Regions from separate parts of the Desmonostoc vinosum genome, predicted to be linked through region 3. Evidence: predicted binding sites of a transcription regulator. Region 3 holds the regulator's gene; each other region holds the start of a gene.

The links. Region 3 encodes NtcA, which controls nitrogen genes in cyanobacteria. Its sites were predicted from a motif close to TNTGTANNNNNNNNTACANA; they were not measured.
Region 1: AC5JMF_RS11970 (DUF3155 domain-containing protein) is a predicted target of NtcA. The motif match lies at 2,558-2,577, and genes of this name have one in related genera.
Region 2: glnA (type I glutamate--ammonia ligase) is a predicted target of NtcA. The motif match lies at 5,220-5,239, and genes of this name have one in related genera.

The regions. Positions count from the first base shown of each region.
Region 1 is NZ_JCACKM010000068.1:1,340-8,662, forward strand. Features, by position in the region: gene AC5JMF_RS11960 (PadR family transcriptional regulator) at 403-753, shown strand; gene AC5JMF_RS11965 (cofactor assembly of complex C subunit B) at 1,054-1,584, shown strand; gene AC5JMF_RS11970 (DUF3155 domain-containing protein) at 2,212-2,529, opposite strand; gene AC5JMF_RS11975 (GAF domain-containing sensor histidine kinase) at 2,879-4,237, shown strand; gene AC5JMF_RS11980 (PAS domain S-box protein) at 4,387-7,323, shown strand, end outside.
Region 2 is NZ_JCACKM010000165.1:405-7,727, reverse strand. Features, by position in the region: gene scpB (SMC-Scp complex subunit ScpB) at 1-376, opposite strand, end outside; gene AC5JMF_RS22280 (cupredoxin domain-containing protein) at 825-1,244, shown strand; gene map (type I methionyl aminopeptidase) at 1,463-2,290, shown strand; gene AC5JMF_RS22270 (hypothetical protein) at 2,826-2,990, shown strand; gene AC5JMF_RS22265 (hypothetical protein) at 3,071-3,235, shown strand; gene truB (tRNA pseudouridine(55) synthase TruB) at 3,408-4,286, shown strand; gene apcB (allophycocyanin subunit beta) at 4,492-5,001, opposite strand; gene glnA (type I glutamate--ammonia ligase) at 5,365-6,780, shown strand; gene gifA (glutamine synthetase inactivation factor IF7A) at 6,970-7,170, opposite strand.
Region 3 is NZ_JCACKM010000056.1:28,058-35,380, reverse strand. Features, by position in the region: gene AC5JMF_RS10060 (ABC1 kinase family protein) at 1-1,030, shown strand, start outside; gene AC5JMF_RS10055 (Stp1/IreP family PP2C-type Ser/Thr phosphatase) at 1,049-1,795, shown strand; gene AC5JMF_RS10050 (DUF3084 domain-containing protein) at 2,002-3,489, opposite strand; gene ntcA (global nitrogen regulator NtcA) at 3,656-4,327, opposite strand; gene fabI (enoyl-ACP reductase FabI) at 4,706-5,482, shown strand; gene hisB (imidazoleglycerol-phosphate dehydratase HisB) at 5,742-6,371, shown strand; gene AC5JMF_RS10030 (pentapeptide repeat-containing protein) at 6,441-7,124, opposite strand.

The DNA.
Region 1 (7,323 bases), on a different contig from region 3:
TGATTTTTCTGGGGTCTGTATTGGCAAAATCACAGGTGAACTAAGTGTTTATTAAGTTTTACAGACAAAAAGGCATTTTACCTGTAAAATTCTTTCGATGCTATTTTATGCTTAAGCAGTTCTAACCAGTTCAGCATCACTAACAGTAAGGCTCTGGCATTGCCACTGTCTCATAGCTCCTCACCGCATTGTATCGAGCTTGGGTACGAAGGAATACAATGCTTTGTGCCTCTAAACTCATAAACCTGTTCCACAACTCAAGGGATGTGGGCAATTATTTAAGTTGATGTTCTGGAAATACAGCCTAGTAACAATATATACTTACTCTTAAGAGTACTTTTGTATACATAACACTCTGGTTGTAGAGTTTACCTAAGGTATTTTTTTAGCCATTCACTAACCATGAAACTTGAGGATATATATCAATTCTTTGAGAATCCTCCGCCAACTTACCTCTGTCAAGAACTAGCAGTGTGTTACATACTGTATGTTTTACTACAAGAAGGTGAATCTTACGGAACTGAGTTGATCCAACGATTAGAAACTGAGTATCCTACCTATAGGCTTTCCGATACCGTGCTGTACAGTGCGATTAAGTTTCTCGAAGACCATAAAGCAATTACTGGATATTGGAAGAAACTCGAAGGGCGAGGACGCCCCAGACGGATGTATCAAATTTCTGTTGAGTGGCAACTGCAATCGCAGGAACTATCTCGTCTTTGGCAAGATTACATCAGCCAAAGGACAAAGTGATGGGATTGGGGATTAGGGATTGGGGATTTAAGAAGAGTTTTTCTTTGTCTTTAGTCCCTAATAACCGATACTAACCAAGGGGCTAGAAAAGTAGGTTCGTAATTCGTAATGACGCTCGAGGACTCGCTACCGCTTCGCTAACGTAATTCGTAATTCAGATATGGTCTGGGTTTCGGGGTTTGAATGTGTTGCCGGATTTTAGAGAATTGGTATTGAACTTCTTTCCCTAGTTCCTAGCCTCTATTCCTTGGTTTCTTTTAAAATGAATAGGTTTCCTCTGTCAAAAAGTAACAATTAGTTATGGATAATGCTGTTCTGCCATCAACGTTGCTGTTAACTTTGTTGTTATTAGTTGGGCTATTTTTCTTCATTCGTGCCTCGACTAAAGACCGCACAGAAACAGTGCAGCTGCAATCTGAGCAAGATGAAGCTATTTTAATGTCTCAATTAAAGGAATATTTTCGTTTGCGCTCTTATCAAGTAGCAGCGGTAGACACAGAACAGAACAAAGTCACTTTTGAAGGTTTTGTTAGACCTAGTTGGTTCTTAGCTGTCTTTTTGTCACTATTAACAGCTGTTGGTCTGGTTTGTCTATCTTTGGTTGTGTCTTTACTTTTTCCCAACCTGAGTAGCGTTTCTTTTCTTATGATACTGCTATCACCTTTGAGCGGTCTATTTTACTGGAAAAAGGCTGGAAGACTTGAGAAAGTGTTGCTCAAATTAGAAGCAATTCAAAGCGAACAACACTCTCCAAGTAAAATTACTGTTATGGCCCATCGAGATGAACTCATTGAGTTACAGAGGGCACTGCCATTAAAGACAATTAGATAGATGATTGTTTTTACGACTATCTTTGAGCCAAAAATTTAAACTTGTGAGCTACTTTTTAAGTAATAGATATTGACATATTCCCCCGTTTAGAAAACGGCGGATTCTGGGGTCAAACAATTATTGCAGGCGTAGCCCGTCTTATATCATCTAACCCGATGGACAATGCCCTGCCCATTAGTTCAATCATACCACCGAATAAATTCGGTTATTCGCTTATATCCCCATGAATGACGCTTTCTTTACGCATCACGACTCGCAAGGAGCAAGAAATAATTGCTGGTGCTTTAATGTTTAGTTTTCCCCACGATTTATGTCGTAGGGAAAAATTGTGGATGTTCTGACAGAGTTGCATTTACCAATCTATCCAGAGCAGAACGCAACTTCACTGGCGTACCTGGATGTGCTTGGCTCTTTTTTTACTCCCTTCTGCATCATTAGACTAGCAACCATCTCATATAGCCTTGTGTGGTTTGAGATTAGTTGATTTTCCAATTGCTTTGGACTAGCCTTGCTGGCAAATTCAGTTACAAGCTAAAAAAAAAAAGAAAATTTTGCATAAACTGATCAGTTTTGCCAGTTAATGATTATCAGAAGGTACTTCTATTGCGTGAGATGATCACTCGTGGATCACCTACTGGCCACAGCAAGAGGTTCTTGACCTACAGGGCCTTCTAAAGTCCGCAGGCTGGGAAATAAGAAATGGTTTTCCTCTACATATTGGGCACCGAATAGACCTTTTTCTGCCCAGAAATAACGGTCTGTGGTGTGTTCATTGCGCTTTACGAGTAGCAATGCTGGTGGCGAAATCCCCTCAGCTTGAATAAATTTCCTCGCTGCTGTCACAGGTTTGTCTTCGCCGCTTTCGATGCTATATTGAGGCACATGTTCGAGAATCCGCCGCCCTTCTTGGCGACGACGACTTTTCCGCTTCCGTCTCCTTGCCAACTTCTTTTCCTCCTCTTTCAAGCTATAGATTGTAGTGATAGCTACAAAATCCGTCGTAATTATAGAAGTTCTAATTCAAAATATCAACAGTTTTTAACCATTTGATACAAGAAAAATAAAACCTTTGCAAATAAATCAGTCAAAAGTAGCTAAGAGCATCATCCTTTGGTACAAAACATGACTATAAAGATTTTAGTCATGCTTTACTAACATAGATAATGGTGATGATCCCCTAACACAAACTCTCAGCTAGAAAATTTAGTTAAGCTTGATCAAATGAGTGGTTAAGACACTCAGCTTCCTCTCAAATCATCCTGCAAAATCTGTAATTCTGAGCAAGAGCCGCAAAATGTTAATGTCTGCCAGTTCTGATTTTCTTGCTCTGTGCCGAGAGCAAATAGCACTACTAACCCAAGGGTTAGGAGCATCTTTGAGTATTGTGTATCTCACGCAGGAATTGGTAGAAGCTTCTACAGGAGAGGCAAAACTGATACCTGTGGTAGTTTATCCAGAGACAGCTATATTGGTGCAAGGGGAGGAAACTGCCCAGGCCACAACACGCAAGCAACTTAAATTTACGAATATTTTGGCGTTACCTAATTATCAAGAAAAATTGTTGCAGCCTGGGTTAGGATTTGAGCAATCATCACAGGATTCTAGTACTCCAGATGCGGCTGCACCTGATTTCAAAGAAGAATACCTATTGAGTGGCAACCAAATTGTTTTACCTATCGTGTATGAGGGTGTGATGATGGGGTTGCTAGTGACAAGTAGGGAAGACCGAGCCTGGAACGATCGCGAGCAGAGTGAAATTCAAAAAATAGCACAAACGATCGCCATCGCTTGTATCTTAGATCAGCGTCGAGCATGGTTGCAACAGCAGTTACATCAGCAACAAGTTCTGCAAGAACAGCAGCGAGATTTATTAGATAATTTATTGCATCAGTTTCGCAATCCGTTGACAGCGATCCGCACCTTTGGTAAACTCCTCCTGAAGCGATTGCGCTCAGCAGACCCCAACCGCGATGTCGCTACTAGCATTGTGCGGGAAAGCGATCGCCTCCAAGAATTACTGCAACAATTTGATCAAGTTCTTGACTGGAAAGATCCAGATTTAGCACCTTTGCGACTCCCAGAAAACGAAGTATTTGTAGAAGCAACTGTGCAAACAGAATCAAAGCCAGCATTGTTATTACCTGGAACAGGAGAAAAAGTAACCAATTGTGCTTTAACTGATTTATTAGCACCATTATTAGTTTCAGCAAAAGCCATAGCACAAGAGCGAAATATCCGATTGGTTACAGAAATACCACCGAAATTGCCATTAGTACGTGCCAATGTCAAAGCCTTACAAGAAGTACTAAATAATATCATTGATAATGCACTGAAATATACTCCAACAGGTGGCAAGATATCTATCCAAGTTGGACAAGAAAAACCACACTTTCAAGGAATTGCTATTAGTGATAATGGGCCTGGCATTCCACCAGAAGATTTGGAACATCTTGGTGAACGGCATTATCGCGGTGTACAAGCACAAACAAAAATTCCGGGCACAGGTTTGGGATTAGCTATCGCTAAACAATTAATCGAGCAAATGCAAGGGAAAATTGAAGTTTTCAGCCCAGCAATTAACTCCAATATCACCTCACCCAAATCACCAGGAACTACATTTATTATTTGGTTGCCAAAAGTAGATAATTTTTAAGAAAGACTATAGGCTAGAGAATCTCCATAATTTAACATAGGAGGTTTAATATTATTTAAACAAAAATATAGCACCGTATTTTTACGGTTAGCTATGCATACTGATTTATAGCAATATGAAGCTTGCATAAAGCTTTTGGAGGTTTCACCATGCTGAGATTTATCCGCTTGTGGAACTCAATTTATCGTTGGCGTCACTTGCTGGGGCACTGCTTTTTCATTGTCAGCATCTTTGTGGTTTTAATTGTTGATCTAGGGAAAATAGATTGGATCGTTTTGACGATGATGCTGTTGCTTGGCTTTGTGATCTGGCGAAATGCCCACTTGTTCAGTCAGCTGGAATGGATTTACCAACAGGCAAAAAAAAAGCTAATGGAGTCAGAATATCAGTTTCATCAAGTGTTTGAACAAGCGCCTTTTGTGATGCAGCTTTATGCAAACGATGGTACTCTACTGCAAACAAACCAAGTGTGGGAAGAAGTTTGGGGTGATTCTCGTAATGTCTTAAAAGGCTATAACGTTTTGCAGGACGCACAAATTGCTAGCCTTGGACATTTGCCCTATCTCAAACGAGTATTTGCGGGAGAAACTGTCACCTTCCCCCCGTTATTTTATAACCCTGCGCTTAATGGTCATCAAGGGCGTTCTCGATGGTTGGAGGGGTCTGCTTACCCGATTAAAAATGATACAGGTAAAGTAGATAAAGTTGTATTAGTGACGAAAGACATTACAGATTACAAGCAAGCAGAAGTCGCACTACAACTGAGTCAAGAACAATTACATTATGCCAACAAAGCACTAGAAACTAGAGTTGCAGAACGAACAGCAGAACTGGCCCAGGCGAATATACTGCTACAAAATGCTCAAGAGCGTTGGCAATTGGTTATTCAGGGAAGCCAGGACGGGATTTGGGACTGGAACATCGTTACAGGAAAAACGTTGCGATCGCATCAGTGTAGCAAGCTTTTAGGGTACGAACCCAACGAAATCAGCAATAGTAATCAACAGTGGATGAACCGTATCCATCCAGACGATATAGATCGGGTCAAATTAATCAATTTGGCTTACTTAACACAAAAAATCCCGAACTATGCTACAGAATACCGCTATAGATGTAAAGATGGCAGCTACCGATGGTTTCAGTCAAAAGCCAAAGCGGTTTGGGATGAGCAGGGGAATCCGCAGCGGATGGTAGGTTCGATGCGGGATATTACCGCTCAAAAGCAAATTGAGATTGCTTTACAAGAAAGCGAAGAGCGGTTGCAACTAGCATTTGAAGCGTCTGGAGACGGGTTGTGGGACTGGAATATTGTTACAGGTGAAGTTTATTTTAGTCCCCAATGGCTAGAAATGCTGGGATACAGTGTTGGTGAGCTTCCTGGTGAGGTTAGTACTTGGGAGCGGTTAATTCATCCAGAGGATCAGCCTTGGGTGATGGAACGATTGAATGCCTATTTGCAAGATCGTTTCCAGCCTTACGATTTTGACTATCGAGTTTTGACTAAATCGGGTGAATGGAAATGGATTAGTAATTATGGCAAGGTTGTTGCTTGTGATCAGCAGGGTAAGCCGATCCGGATGACAGGAACTCACAAGGATATTAGCGATCGCAAACAAGCAGAAGAAGCACTCCAGGAGCGATCGCAACACCTAGCAACTGTCATCGCCGCCCAACAAGAAATTACTAAAAATGGTCTCGATTTAACTCAGGTGATGTCCTTGATTGTTGATCGCGCCCAACAGTTAACTCATGCCGATGGGGCTGTAATTGCCATGGTAGAAGGCAAACAACTAGTATACCATGCGGCCAGTGGCATCGCTGCTACCCGTGTAGGATTAAGCTTCCCAGTCACCACGAGTTTGTGTGGACGATGTGTTGAGACAGGAGAAATTTTAGGCTGTGAAGATACAGCAACCGACCCACGAGTTGACATCACCGCTTGTCAAAGTATTGGTGTTCGGTCACTAGTTGCTATCCCGCTATTTCAACAAGAGAAATGCGTTGGTGTTCTCAAAATCCTCTCAAGCACTAATCACGCCTTCACAGAACAGAGTATCCAGACGCTACAACTGATTGCAGGTTTTTTGACCGACACCATTCTTATAGCTTCCGAGTTTCAAGCTAAAAACAAGTTATTGACTGCTTTAGAACGAAGCGAGACGCGATATCGGTCTGTAATTGCAGCCATGGCAGAAGGTGTAGTCTTGCAGGACGCACATGGGGCGATTTGTGCCAGCAACGCCAGTGCAGAAGAAATTTTAGGCTTGTCATTAGACCAAATGATGGGACGCACATCGATAGATTCCCTTTGGCGGACGATTCACGAAGATGGTTCCCCCTTCCTGGGAGAGCAACACCCTGCAATGGTGACATTGCGGACAGGTGAACCTTGTCAAAATGTGATCATGGGAGTTCATAAACCACAAGGTAGCATGGCGTGGATTTCGATTAATACTCAACCACTGGTTCATCCAGGTGAAATAACTCCCTATGCAGTGGTGACATCTTTCTCTGATATCACTGATCGCCAGCAAGCTGAGGAGGAAATTCTTTTGCTGCAAAAACTCGCGTTGGAAATTGGAGAGTCCTCAGATTTCAACTCGGCATTAGGGCAAGTTTTACGCTCAATTTGTCAAACATCAAATTGGCAGTATGGGGAAGCCTGGATTCCTTGTCAGCAAAGCAATGTCTTAAAATGTAATCCCGCTTTTTACATCAATGTCAATAGGAATATCGAGCATTTATTCCATTTGCTAGCATTTAGATCAGCAACCGAAGCATTAGAATTTTCATTGGGAACGGGATTGCCTGGAAGAGTTTGGGCGTCGCAGCAACCAGAGTGGCAAGAGGATGTTTCCCAACAATCAGAGCAAGTTTTTCTCCGTTGCCAGAGTGCTGGTGAAAACTTCATTAAAACTGGATTGGGAATTCCAGTCATAGCTAATGGTCAGGTACTCGCGGTACTTGTATTTTTTAAATTTGAGGTAGTCGCTGAAAACAAACGGATGGTCAAGAACCTGATGGTGATTGCTGCTCAGTTAAGTTTAGTGCTGAAACGTAAACAAGTAGAAGCCGCACTTCAGGAA
Region 2 (7,323 bases), on a different contig from region 3:
CAAAGCCAAGCTCTACAAGTTCTTGAACGTGCTGATATGCTCCTGAACCGCGCACGTTAATTAAGTCGCTTTGAAGTATGGGACTATTGAGGGCGATCGCTGCTAGAGTCCGCAATGCTCCTACGCCTAATTCTACAGGAATTAGCGTTTGCACTAAATCATGAAAGTCAGACCGCAGTTGTAAACTATAACCATTTGGGGTTTCTACAACCTCTAGAGCGCTTTCTCGGCGGGCATAATCGTCAATTAGTTCAATCATGCCCTCCTCAATAGTAGTGCGATCGCAGGCGGCATACTCGGCGATTTCGCCGAGCGACAAGGGTTTACCCTTTAAATAGAGAATTGCTTCTATCTTTGTCGCTGTAGGTGTAATCATTTAGTCATTGGTCGATCATTGGTTATTAGTCATTGGTGAGCTAGCGCGGTCTCAAGAAGCGCGAACCCGCAAGGGTCATTAGTTAGTAGTCAAGAGTCAAACAAAACTACTTTAGCTCTGAAATTTTTGACCCTAGACTCGATAAAGCGGTTGACAACTAACAATCAACAAATGTGTGGGATTATAGCGTAATTCTATAAAAACGTCAACTATTTTGCACGTTCAATTCTGATTTTCAAGTCGCTTCGTGCAGTTATGAGTTTGCACTAAATCATCTAAACTACATAATAATGGGCTATTTCAAGCTATGCACCTAGATAACAAATCACACAGCAAGAGCATAAGAATCCTTACCAATTCCCCATTCCCCATGACAACTTCTGTTAACTCTGCTCTTTTAGCCACTTGTGTGCCAGCACTCCGACGAATTTTCGCAGTGTTGACGTTAATGGTGTGCTTGAATTTAGTCATCTCCCTGTCAGCGGTGGCAGCAAACCCACCTAGCGATTTACTCAAGCAACCAGCTACAGAAATTACAATTAGCTTAGGTAATTCAGCCAATGAACTTAAGTTTGAACCAAATCATCTAGAAATGGTGAGTGGTAAGCGCTATTTGTTACGACTGAATAATCCCAGTCAACTCAAGCACTACTTTACCGCCAAAGATTTTGCCGATGGCATCTGGACTCAAAAAGTCGAAGCAGGCAAAGTAGAAATAAAAGGGGCAATTCACGAATTAGAACTCAAGCCAGGTGCTGAAGCAGAATGGGTGTTCGTGCCCCTCAAATCAGGTAAATATGGTTTACGTTGCCCAATATCAGGACACACGCAAGCAGGTATGACAGGAGAGATTATCGTCACTAATTGATTCAGAACTCCTGATTAACCTCTTGATCTGCCTGTGTGCTTTTGATGAGAAAACACATCCCCATACTCGCGATGTGCTATTGTATCTACGGTAGCAGCATATTTAAATTAATCCCTATCAGGGATAAAAATAACTTAAATTATAGATATTACTTCTCAACTAAGCTAGAAAAAGCATTTACATCTAAACAGTAAAGCATCTGTAATTATTAATCTCCCATGAACATTCTTAGTAACTTGCTTTCTCAAACAACTCAGCCTACAACCACAAAAAAACAACGCCGAGGAATTGAAATCAAATCGCCGCGTGAAATTGAAATTATGCGGCAGTCAGCAAAAATTGTTGCAACTGTACTCAAAGAAATTTCTGAGTTGGTCAAGCCCGGAATGACTACCGCCGACTTAGATGCCTATGCAGAAAAGCGTATCCGTGAAATGGGCGCAACACCAAGTTTTAAAGGATATCACGGTTTTACAGGTTCTATCTGCTCCAGCATTAACAATGAAGTCGTGCATGGTATTCCAAGTCCTAAGAAAATGATCCGCATGGGAGACGTATTAAAAGTAGATACAGGTGCTTATTACCAAGGTTTTCATGGCGATTCCTGCATTACGATCGCAGTCGGTGAAGTAACCCCCGATGCTGCTAAACTAATTCGTGTAGCCGAGGAAGCGCTTTATAAAGGTATTGAACAAGTCAAAGCAGGCGTATATTTGCTTGACCTTGCAGGGGCAATTGAAGACCATGTGAAGGCAAATGGCTTTACCATAGTCGAAGAATTTACAGGACACGGAGTTGGTCGTAATCTGCACGAAGAACCGTCAGTGTTCAACTTTCGCACTCGTGAAATGCCAAACGTGAAACTCCGTGCCGGCATGACGCTAGCAATTGAGCCTATTGTCAATCAAGGTTCTAGACATACAAGGACATTATCTGATCGCTGGACAGCAGTCACCGTAGATAATTCACTATCGGCCCAGTTTGAGCATACGGTCTTAGTGACAGACACTGGTTATGAGATATTAACCGATCGCTCCAAGGTTTGATGTTGTGTGAGATTAAGCAAAAACAATATTTTACAAAGATAAACCTATAGAGACGCGCAATTGCGCGTCTCTATATGTATTTGGGGTTTTTAATTAAGTCTATATACTTATTTCGCCTAAATCTGCTTTTTAAAAAAGAGCTATCAACTAGTTTTTTTCAAATAATTAGGTGACAAAAATACAGCTTTTATGTCGTTAAAACTTTCTAAATACTCTTAATCATTTTACTCATATTTGGTTGAATTTAATTTTATTGCCTCTACTGAAATTTGTGGATATAACTGGCTATCAGCTTACAATTTAAGCTGTTAATGATTGAACTTATTTATTTAAATTGAGGTTAATAAATAGTATTTTGAGATTAAATATGTTTGTATTACCTTTGATATATAGCCGAATTGGTAATTATTTTTGCTCCTATATTATAAAAATTAGGTTGAAATAGTTAAATTGTTCTGGGAAAATCGAATGTACCAATCAAGAAATGCTTTGTATTCTTGATTTTTTAACCCAATTTAAACTGAGGAAAAACTAAGTGTCTGTAATTAAAATTTATGATCTCAAGCATAACGTTAGCCAACTAGAAACTCTATCTAATTGGCAAACAAACCAAGTATTTGGTGGTAGTAAAGGCAGTTATGAAGTTGGCCGTTACATAGGGATTGCTTTAGCAATTGCTGCTGAGCTTATTCCTGGTTAATCAAGTCAATCAATAGTTTTGTGTTCATTAGTTACTTGTTTTTTTGAAGTGTTGTTCTTGATAAGGGAGATAATTTCGCCATGAAAGCTAAGATTGTAATTCAAGATATTACTGTAGATTCCTTGCTTGATATTCCTTTCCAAGATATGAGCCGTATTATTGGTGGTTATTCCTGGGCAGAATTTAAGCAAGATGTTAAAGACTTTTTTGACGGTGTTATAGATGGCTTTAACTCTATTAATTAAGCCAGGATAAAATCCATAACTAATTAACATTCTCTTACCATCAGACTATACTTGTAGTTAATGGTGAGAGGATGTTAGCAAATCTTTTTCAAGAACACGCTCTAGGGCTATGTATAATTCTGGCAATATGAGAATATGACTAATCTAATCTGTTAATTATCAAAATTTGACTGTGCAAGGTTTTCTTAATCTCAACAAATCATTTGGTTGGACTTCCCACGACTGTGTGGCACGGGTGCGAAAACTTTTGCGCCTTAAACGTGTAGGCCATGCTGGAACTTTAGATCCTGCGGCTACTGGAGTATTACCGATCGCACTTGGTAAAGCCACAAGACTATTACAATATTTACCAGAGAACAAAGCCTACAAAGCGACAATTCGGCTGGGTGTGCGTACCACAACTGACGATTTACAAGGCGAAATTATTGCTTCTCAACCTTGTGTAGGATTGAATTTGGCAGCAGTGAAAACTGCTTTGTCACAATTTACAGGCAAAATTGAGCAAATTCCCCCAATCTACAGTGCAATTCAAGTGGAAGGAAAACGCCTGTATGACTTGGCGCGTCAAGGTGAAACTGTCGAAGTTCCAGCACGGACGGTGGAAATTTTTCAAATAGAGATTTTAGATTGGCGAGAAGGGGATTTTGCGGAATTAGATGTAGTTATAGCTTGTGGTGCTGGTACATATATTAGAGCGATCGCTCGTGATTTAGGAGCAATCTTGCAAACTGGTGGCACTCTCGCCGCTTTGACACGCACCCAAAGCAGCGGCTTCGACTTAGCAGATAGTTTCACCGTTACCGACTTAGAAGCACAACTACAAACCGAAACATTTCAACCCATCTCCCCTGATACAGCATTACAGCACCTACCACATATCACTTTACCTTCAGTATCTGCTCACAAATGGTGTCAAGGTCAACGAATTTCTCTGAGTTGGGATATTTCAGGGTTTGTACGAGTTTATCAAGAAGAAACTCGTTTTTTAGGTATTGGACAATTACAAGATGAAGTGTTGATTCCCCAAATGGTGTTTGAACCGATTTCGTAATTTTACCAAAACTAAGGGTATAGGAGAAGAAGTTAAAGCAGCCAACTATTTCATTGAAAAAGCAGAATACAAAAATAAAAAAGCGATCGCTCTTTGTTAAGAAAAGTTAAGGGCGATCGCTCTATTCTATGTTTACTAAGCTAACAATAACTCAAATTGCATCTTTGCGTTTTAAGACAAATATGCAACATCAGAGCAGATTAGCCTAAATATCCTGTTCGCTTAAATCACGACTGAGATGATCAAATGGTTCATCCACAAAAGAAGTATCAGCTACACCTGCGGCTGCTACTTGTTCCTTCACCATATCCTTGAGAATTTGGATACCGCGAACTGTGGGCCCAATGGGGACTCCCAAAGAATTGTAAGTTTCCCGTAGACCTTGTAGCACTCGCTCATCCAGTACATTTGTGTTGCCAGCAACCAACGCATAGGTAGCATAGCGCAAGTAGTAGTCCATATCCCGCAAACAAGCCGCATAACGACGGGTTGTGTAGGCATTGCCACCGGGGCGAATCAACTCTGGTAGTTCTTCAAATAACTTAGAACCAGCCTGCCTCACCATTCCAGCCGCATTAGAATTAATTGCTGCTGCTGCTTGTACCCGTGCGGTACCACTTTCAAAATAAGATTTAAGGCTGTCGATCGCATTCCGATCAAAATATCGTCCTGCTACGTCATAATTCTTAATCAAACTTGTTACTGCATCGCGCATTCCTTTTTCTCCCAATCATTGCTATCTATGGTTTGATATTTATTTGGCTGCACTTACGCACCAGTAAAATTTTGTGCCTCTTAAATAAAATAGATCAAGCACAAAAATAATCCATCATTACTTAAGGATTCTATGCCAAAGTTGACCCCTATGAGATGAACTTTCCAGTTTTGTGCAGATGATCAGAGAAAGGTTAATATAACCTTTAATCCAGATATTCTGTAACAAAGTTTACAAAAGTCTCTAATGTCTAGTATTTATGATATTCCAGGTGTGTCATCACAACTGGGTTTACCTCAGCAAGGTTAGGATGCTTTGGCAGATTCTGGTTTACATTAGGAAATTGGCAGAGAAGGAGTAACAATGACAACCCCACAAGAAGTCTTGAAGATGATTCAAGACCAAAAAATTCAGATGATTGATCTGAAATTCATTGATACACCAGGGACATGGCAGCACCTGACTGTGTACTATAACCAGATCGATGAAAGCTCGTTCTCTGATGGCGTACCTTTCGACGGTTCCAGCATTCGGGGTTGGAAAGGCATCGAAGAATCAGATATGACAATGGTACTCGATCCAAACACTGCCTGGATCGATCCATTCATGAAAGAGCCAACACTCAGCATCATTTGTAGCATTAAGGAACCGCGTACAGGTGAATGGTATAGCCGTTGCCCTCGCGTAATTGCCCAGAAAGCCATAGATTATCTAGTTTCTACTGGTGTTGGTGACACAGCCTTTTTTGGCCCAGAAGCTGAATTCTTCATTTTTGACGATGTTCGCTTCGATCAAACCGCCAACTCAGGCTATTATCACGTAGACTCTGTAGAAGGTCGCTGGAATTCTGGTAAAGATGAAGGCCCCAACCTGGGTTACAAACCACGTTTTAAAGAAGGTTATTTCCCGGTTGCACCTACAGATACTTTTCAAGATATCCGTACAGAAATGCTGTTGACGATGGCAGCATGTGGTGTACCAATTGAAAAACAACACCACGAAGTTGCTACCGGCGGTCAGTGTGAACTAGGTTTCCGCTTTGGTAAGCTGATTGAAGCCGCTGACTGGTTGATGACTTACAAATATGTCATCAAAAACGTTGCTAAAAAGTACGGCAAAACTGTTACCTTCATGCCCAAGCCATTATTTGGCGATAACGGTTCTGGGATGCACACTCACCAATCCATTTGGAAAGATGGTAAACCTCTGTTCGCAGGTAATGAGTATGCGAAGTTGAGCAAAACAGCTTTGTATTACATTGGTGGTATTCTCAAGCACGCACCAGCACTGTTAGCAATCACTAACCCCACTACCAACTCTTACAAGCGCTTAGTACCTGGTTATGAAGCACCTGTAAACTTGGCTTACTCCCAGGGTAATCGTTCTGCTTCTGTACGGATTCCGCTATCGGGCGATAACCCCAAAGCGAAGCGATTAGAATTCCGTTGTCCTGATGCTACTTCTAACCCATACTTGGCATTTGCTGCTATGCTTTGCGCTGGTTTAGATGGTATCAAAAACCAAATCGATCCTGGTGAACCCTTAGATAAAAATATCTATGAACTTTCTCCAGAAGAACTAGCTAAAGTTCCGTCAACTCCAGGTTCTCTGGAATTAGCATTGGAAGCACTAGAAAATGATCATGCTTTCTTAATAGAATCTGGCGTGTTCTCAGAAGACTTCATCCAAAATTGGATTGACTACAAGCTAGCAAATGAAGTCAAACAAATGCAGCTACGCCCTCATCCCTACGAATTTTATCTCTACTACGATGTTTAATTCATTGCAATGGGAGGGCGGGTTTACTAGTACTCTGGTTAATTGCGAAGGTTCTTGGCAAACCCGTCCTTACAATCAGGTGAAGTTTTAGACCCTCATGTGAAAACAGAGAACAAGAAACTGTTAAGAGTTCCCTGTTCTCTGTTCCCTTGTTAAATAATTTTGCCACCCTCTAGGGTGGCTTTTTTATTAGCTCATCGTAGCGTTGCTGCGGTCATAGATCATACGAGTTGTAGGGTCTATCTTCCCTTGAATGGGGTTCCAGTAGTGAGATATTTCTTCAGGAAGACCGAGTTCCTGTGCTGCACGCATCAGCATTGATTGTTGACGATTCTTGACTTGCTGATATTGACGAACCATCAATGCACGAGATTTATCTGCAATAGACATAACAATAATCCTCCCTGTTGGTTTTAGTGAATGTATATTGAACGTTTTTCCATATGATTTAATATAGCATAAATTCTGTATCATAAGCTACGAAATGCATTTTTATAACAAAAATTCATAATGATAGATTTTGGCTATGTTTCTGCCAAAAGT
Region 3 (7,323 bases):
CGCCGATACTTTTCGGCGTAACTTTCGCGCCTATGACTGGGTAAAAGTTCCTAGAGTATACTGGCGCTACACCACATCTCGTGTAGTGACCTTGGAATACTTACCTGGAATTAAAATTAGCCAATACGAAGCTTTAGAAGCAGCGGGTTTAGATCGCAAGCTACTAGCCCGTCAAGGCGCTCAAGCATACTTACATCAGTTACTTAATAATGGCTTCTTCCATGCTGACCCCCACCCAGGTAATATTGCGGTGAGTCCCAGTGGTGCTTTAATCTTTTACGATTTCGGCATGATGGGGCGGATTAAGGCGAATGTGCGGGAAGGACTGATGGAAACGCTGTTTGGCATTGCCCAAAAAGATGGCGATCGCGTCGTTCAATCTTTGATAGACTTGGGTGCGATCGCTCCAGTAGATGACATGGGGCCAGTCCGGCGTTCCGTCCAGTACATGCTGGATAATTTTATGGATAAGCCCTTTGAAACCCAATCGGTCGCAGCCATCAGTGACGACCTTTACGAAATAGCATATAATCAACCATTTAGATTTCCAGCAACTTTCACTTTTGTGATGCGGGCTTTCTCTACTCTAGAAGGAGTAGGCAAAGGCTTAGATCCAGAATTTAACTTTATGGAAGTTGCCCAACCATATGCAATGCAGCTTATGACCAACACAAATGGTTCTGAGGGGAATAGCTTTCTCAACGAATTAAGTCGTCAAGCAGTTCAAGTCAGTAGCACTGCTTTTGGACTACCACGGAGATTAGAAGATACACTAGAAAAACTAGAACGGGGAGATATGCGTCTGCGGGTTCGTTCTGTAGAAACAGAACGTCTGCTGCGGCGACAGGGTAATATTCAACTCTCAATCAGCTATGCTCTTTTAATTAGTGGTTTTACCCTTTCAGCTACTATTTTAGTGGTTCATAATCTTGCATGGTTGGCCCTGTTGCCTGGTTTAATTGCAGTAGGGATTTCAGTAATGTTAATCCGGCTGCTTTTACGCCTTGAGCGTTATGACCGTATGTATTAATTGTTGCAAAAAAAATTTATGAAACTTAATTTCACGGGTTTTAGCGATCCGGGACTTATTCGTTCTAATAATCAGGATGCATACTATATCGACCCAGAAGGGCGATTTTTCATAGTTGCTGATGGTATGGGTGGTCATGCGGGAGGTGAAGAAGCCAGTCGCATCGCCACAAGGGAAATTCAAGGGTATTTAGAAACAAATTGGCAATCAGCTAAATCTTCCCCAGAATTACTAGAGCAAGCCTTGTGGGAAGCCAATCAAGCGATTTTACAGGATCAGCAAAATCATCCTGAACGCGCCGATATGGGGACAACGGTTGTCGCAGTACTTTTTCGTGCTTCCGAACAACCTTGGTGCGCTCATGTTGGTGATTCGCGCCTATATCGCTTTCGCAAATCGCAATTAGAGCAACTCACAGAAGACCATACCTGGGTAGCGCGAGCAATCAAGATTGGTGACATCACCCAAGATGAAGCACGTATTCATCCATTTCGCCATGTATTATCCCGTTGTTTGGGACGTGAAGACCTGAATCAAATTGATGTACAACAACTGGATGTCAAAGCAGGCGATCGCTTGCTATTATGCAGCGATGGTTTGACAGAAGAACTAGTTGATCAAAAAATTGCCGCTTCCCTACAAGATAGTCCTGCCGTTGACGACAAAGTAGCGCTTTCTCTCATTGAGGCTGCAAAAGAGGAAGGTGGTCATGATAACATCACAGTCGTCCTTGTCGAGCTGGAGGGAGTGGGGAGTAGGGAGTAGGGAGTGGGGAAGACGCGGGGACGCGGAGAATAATCAATAACAACTTGCCCTGAGCGAAGTCGTACCCTTCGGGATCTTGCTACGTGCAGCGTCTCCGCCATGAAAAGGGATGATGAATGACAATTCCCAATTCCCCATTCCCCATTCCCCGTGGGCTGAGCGAAGTCGTTCGCGTAGCGTCTCCGACAGGAGAAGCCCACGCCCTTTTACGTTCTAAAAATAATTTGTCCGTTTAATAGTGCTACTAATTTGACTCTGAGAGGGCCGGCTGTATAAGTATCTTCTGCGGCTATTGCTTTAATCTCTAATGGTTGCTCAGATTGCCTCAGTTGAGCAATAAAGCGCAAAAGAGTACCGTCTATTTGCACATTTTCGACGATTCCAGCATTGCGAGCGCGAAATTGAGAAGCAGAAATTAGCAGTTCGAGCCGCTGCTGTAATTGATATGAAGTCATGGTTTTAGGATCGGCAGTTGTTGTAGCTAGGACTTCACCTCCCGAAAAAACTAGTTGATTGAGCGCTACGTCGGGAAAAAATTCTATTTGTTTTTCTCCCCTGACATAATTGCCAGCCGAAAAAATCCGTACTACATGCTCTCTGCCATCACTAATTTGCTTAATCAATTGCTCAACCTTTTCTTTGCTAACCCGCAGCAACTCTACATTTGCAGGTGAACCAGGTTCGCTCAATTCAATGTTGGCATTGCGATTAGCTTCTCGTAAAAGTTGTATGATTGCTTCGCGGGCGGCTGTGGCTTGGTTAACGCGAACTACGCCAGCAGCTAAAACTTGACCCCGAATTAGAGCCAGTTTACCTAAACGCAAATCACGGTAGGATTGATAGTATTTTTCTAGTCTGGCGACTTCTTCTTCTAAATAAGCTTGCTGTTTCTCCAATTCTTTGAGGCGAGATTCCCGCTTGGTAATCACTTGTTCTCGCACTGCAATTTCGAGATTACGTTTTTGAATTAGTCTATCGAGTTGAGTAATTTTTTGATCGCGCTGTTCAATAGCATACTGACGGTTGGCTAGTTCGCGATCGCGTCCTTCAATGGCTGTTTTGGCTTCGTCAATCGCTTTTTTAGCGTCGGCGTAAAGTCTTTCGCGTTCGGCTTTGAGTTGTTCAATTGCTGCCTGTAGCGTCTTTCTTTGGTCGTATACGCTTTGCAGTTCGGCGATCGCTTGTTGATACTGAGTGATCACTAACCCTAGCTGATTTTGGGTACGCTGGAGTTGAGTTTGAGTTTGAGCTTGTCTGGTAATGGTGCGGTTGAGTTGAGCTTGGGTTTGCTGTTGTTTGGCGTTCGCCGCTTGTAAGGACTTATTGATTGCTTGTAAGTCTGCTTGTGCTTTGGCTTGTTCTTGCCTAGCTTTGCTTAACTCACCCTCCACTTGGCTTTTTTGAGTTTCTGCGGTTTTGAGCTGTTCGCGCTTCTGCCTGAGATCTCTTTGGATATCTTCTAGCTCAAAAACTCCCTTGCGTAATCCTTCATCAGCAGCAAATAAAATCGCTAGGGTAGATATTGCAATCAAACCGCCTGTAAAAATAGTTACCAATACAGCGGTGTTTTTCGGACGCAGCTTAAATAATGAGAGGCGAGCCTTGCCGACTCGTGTGCCAATGCGATCGCCTACGGTCGCAATTACGCCTCCCAAGATGACAATTGCTGCAATGAGGATGAACCCTGTGGTCATCTTCAGCTACCGAAATGCTTGCAGATACAGCCTACTACTTTCGACCATTGTTTGTGGGGGATTCGAGATTGGCAATGGCTGAATTTAATCAATTTTTAGATTTACCTCCGACTGTGGGTTTTCTTTCTAAAAATACAACATGTGCTAACTCTAACCCCAATTACTTTTAAGTGAATTGTCTACTTAAGGTAACAGGTTTGTGGACAGTAATCTTCTTTTTGTGGATAGAAATCATCTTTTTTTCACGCAAATCTCCCAGTAACCTAGTAACTGTAACGCGAGTTGAACCAATTGCCTCAGCGATCGCTTGATGAGATAACTTGAGATCAATTGTGATTCCATCAGCACAAGGAACGCCAAAATCTCGACAAAGAATTAATAGAAAACTCACTAACCTAGAACCCATATCTCGGTGAGCGAGAGTTTCAATCATCATCTCTGTTTGTAAAATCCGCGAAGATAGACCCCGCAGCATTAACATTGATAATTCGGGATTTTCCTTGAGTGCTTGCTCCACCTGTTCAATTGGTGCTGACAGTAATTCCACAGGGGTAAATGCAACTGCATGGTAAAACCGATCTGACTTATTTCCCGTCAGCAGTGACAACACACCAAAAACGCTATTTTCCCGCAGCAGTGCTACTGTTATTTCTTCTCCTGCCTCATACACCCTGGAAAGTTTTACAGCACCCTTTAAAAGAAAGTAAACTCGTTCGGCAGGATCGCCAGGAAAAAAGATCGTTTTGTTGCGTTCAAACGTCTCCACGACAGGCGGAAACGCCCCGGTCGCCATCTGACGAAATACATTTGCTAGGGCTTTATCTTGTGTCACGATCATCTCCCTTCCCCTACCCAATGCCGGAAAAACAAAAACTAATTACCTAAGAATACACCTGAAAAATCAATAAAGCACCGTCAACCTTTCTGTACTTTCCTATACTCCAACTTATTGTTTCATAACTGTTTGTTTATAATGATACATAATTGTAGAACCTTTAAGCTGATTATTGTTGATAAACGCTTCCAATACCTGTAATAAAAAGTTTTTTGGAAGAACAATTTAAGGTATCTTGAGAATATCTTAAGAAATAATTGAGAGTTTTATTGCGGTAAATATCCTCCTCAATAATCATTTTGACAAATTGCGTGCAAAACAAAGATCAAGTAGCCGCAGATTCTAGTATGCTCCTAGTGATCGATCTGATTTACAATTTCTATGCTTAATCTCACTGGAAAAAACGCCCTTGTTACAGGTATTGCCAATAACCGCTCGATCGCCTGGGGTATTGCTCAACAATTGCATAAAGCCGGAGCAAATCTAGGGATTACCTACCTACCGGATGACCGAGGTAGGATGGAGACAAAAGTAGCGGAATTAGTAGAACCTCTTAAACCAAGCTTATTTCTTCCATGTAATGTTCAAAACGATGAACAGATTAAGTCTACCTTTGAAACAGTCCGCGAAAAGTGGGAAAAGTTGGATCTTTTGATCCATTGCTTAGCTTTTGCTAGCAAAGACGATTTGAGTGGAGATTTTAGCCAAACTTCTCGCTCTGGCTTCAACACTGCTCTGGATATTAGTACCTACTCACTAATACAATTAGCAGGTGCCGCCAAACCCTTAATGACACAGGGAGGTAGCATCGTCACCTTGACATATTTAGGGGGTGTGAAGGTGGTTCCCAACTATAACGTCATGGGAATAGCCAAGGCAGGGTTAGAAATGAGTGTGCGTTACCTAGCTGCCGAACTAGGGCCACAAAATATTCGTGTCAATGCCATCTCAGCTGGCCCCATTCGGACTTTGGCATCTTCAGCGGTAGGCGGGATTTTAGATATGATTCATCATGTAGAGCAAATCGCCCCCCTACGCCGCACCGTAACCCAGCTAGAAGTTGGCAACGCAGCAGCTTTCCTATGTAGTGATTTATCTAGCGGCATTACCGGACAAGTTCTGTATGTAGATGCAGGATATGAAATTATGGGAATGTAGGGGACTGGGGACTGGGGACTGGGGACTGGAGACTGGGAAATTGGGAATTGTCATTTGTCCTTTGTCATTAGTTATTCTCCGCGTCCCCCTTCGGGTGATGCTCGTTCCTCGCTACCGCTTGCGCTAACGCAGTTGCTCATGGGGGAAACCCCCAAGACCGCGCTACCTCACCGCATCCCCGCGTCCCCGCGTCTCCCTCATCCCCCGGTTGGTGAGCGAAGTCGAACCACATCCCCCCACTCCCCACTCCCTTAGTCTCATGCAAACAACTAATCGTCAAATCAATTCCCCAAATTACACTCCGCGAATTGCGACTGTTCATCGCACTACCGGTGAAACTGATGTGCAAGTTACTGTTAACTTGGATGGTAGAGGCATCTGTACGGCAGCAACAGGTGTTCCATTCTTGGATCATATGTTGCATCAAATTGCTTCCCACGGCTTGATTGACTTGGATATCCAAGCTAAGGGAGATTGGGAAATTGACGACCATCACACCAACGAGGATGTGGGCATTACTTTAGGGCAAGCTTTGCACCAAGCACTAGGCGATAGAAAAGGCATTGTTCGCTTTGGTAATTTTCTTGCCCCACTTGATGAAGCCTTAGTTCAGGTAGCGCTAGATTTTTCTGGGCGTCCTCACCTCAGCTACGGCTTGCAAATTCCCACCCAACGAGTAGGAACCTACGACACTCAATTAGTGCGCGAATTCTTTGTAGCACTAGTGAATCACAGCCAAATGACACTACACATCCGACAACTCGATGGCATTAATTCCCATCACATCATTGAGGCGACATTTAAAGCATTTGCCAGAGCCATGCGAATAGCCGTGGAAATTGATCCCCGTCGTGCGGGAATGATCCCCAGTTCTAAAGGAGTCTTGTAAAGAGGAGTGGGGAGCAGGGAGCAGGGAGCAGGGGGAGGAATAATAAACACCCACTTCCCAGTCCCCAACTCACTGATGAATAGCGCCATCGGGCATGACTGCGCCGGCTAAGTTGGCACCAACTAGTTTAACAAGCAGGCGATCGCCTGAACGCATCCGCGCCCCTGTCAAGTCTGCTCCTCGTAAATCAGCACCACTGAGATCTGCTCCAATCAAATTAGCTGAGCGTAAATTTGCCTCTCTAAGATCAGCTAAAAGTAGATTTGCTCGAAACAAATTTGCATCCGATAAATTTGCCCCTCTTAAATTAACTTTGTGCATGAAAGTATCACTAAGATCAGCACCACTCAAATTGGCATAACTCAAATTTCTACCAGATAAATCTTTATTGCTCAAATTTGCCCGACTGTAGTCTTTGCCACTCAAGTCTGGATTTTGTTTTGGTGGTGGTTGATGAGTTGATTCAGATGTACTTTTATGTTGATTATTTTTCTGTTGATACGGTGGGGAATAAGGTTGATGTGGTTGATGTTGTGGATGTTGATGCCTTACTTTTGAAGAACGTAATTTATCACGAGCTTCATTGATTGCTTTGAGCTTTTCTTGTGCTTTTTGGTGTAAGCGGATATTATCTTTAGGAATGCGATCTGGATGCCAGACAAAAACTAAATCTTTGTAAGCCTGATTAACTTCTTCAAGTGTTGCTCCAGGCTCTAATTCCAAGACTCTATAGTACCGCTCCATCTCGTTCATACGACTTTAGTGTTAGTCATTTGTCATTGTTGCTCTGGTCGAGAAAGTTGTCGCAAGTGGCGTGGGAGTGGTGTGGTTTCCCCCATGAGCGACTGGCGTTGGAAACCCTCCTTTACTCACTGGACTCACCGCGTCCCCGTTTCCCCCTACCCTTCTCCTATCGGAGACGCTGCGCGAACGGGTTCGCAGTCGCCTGCGG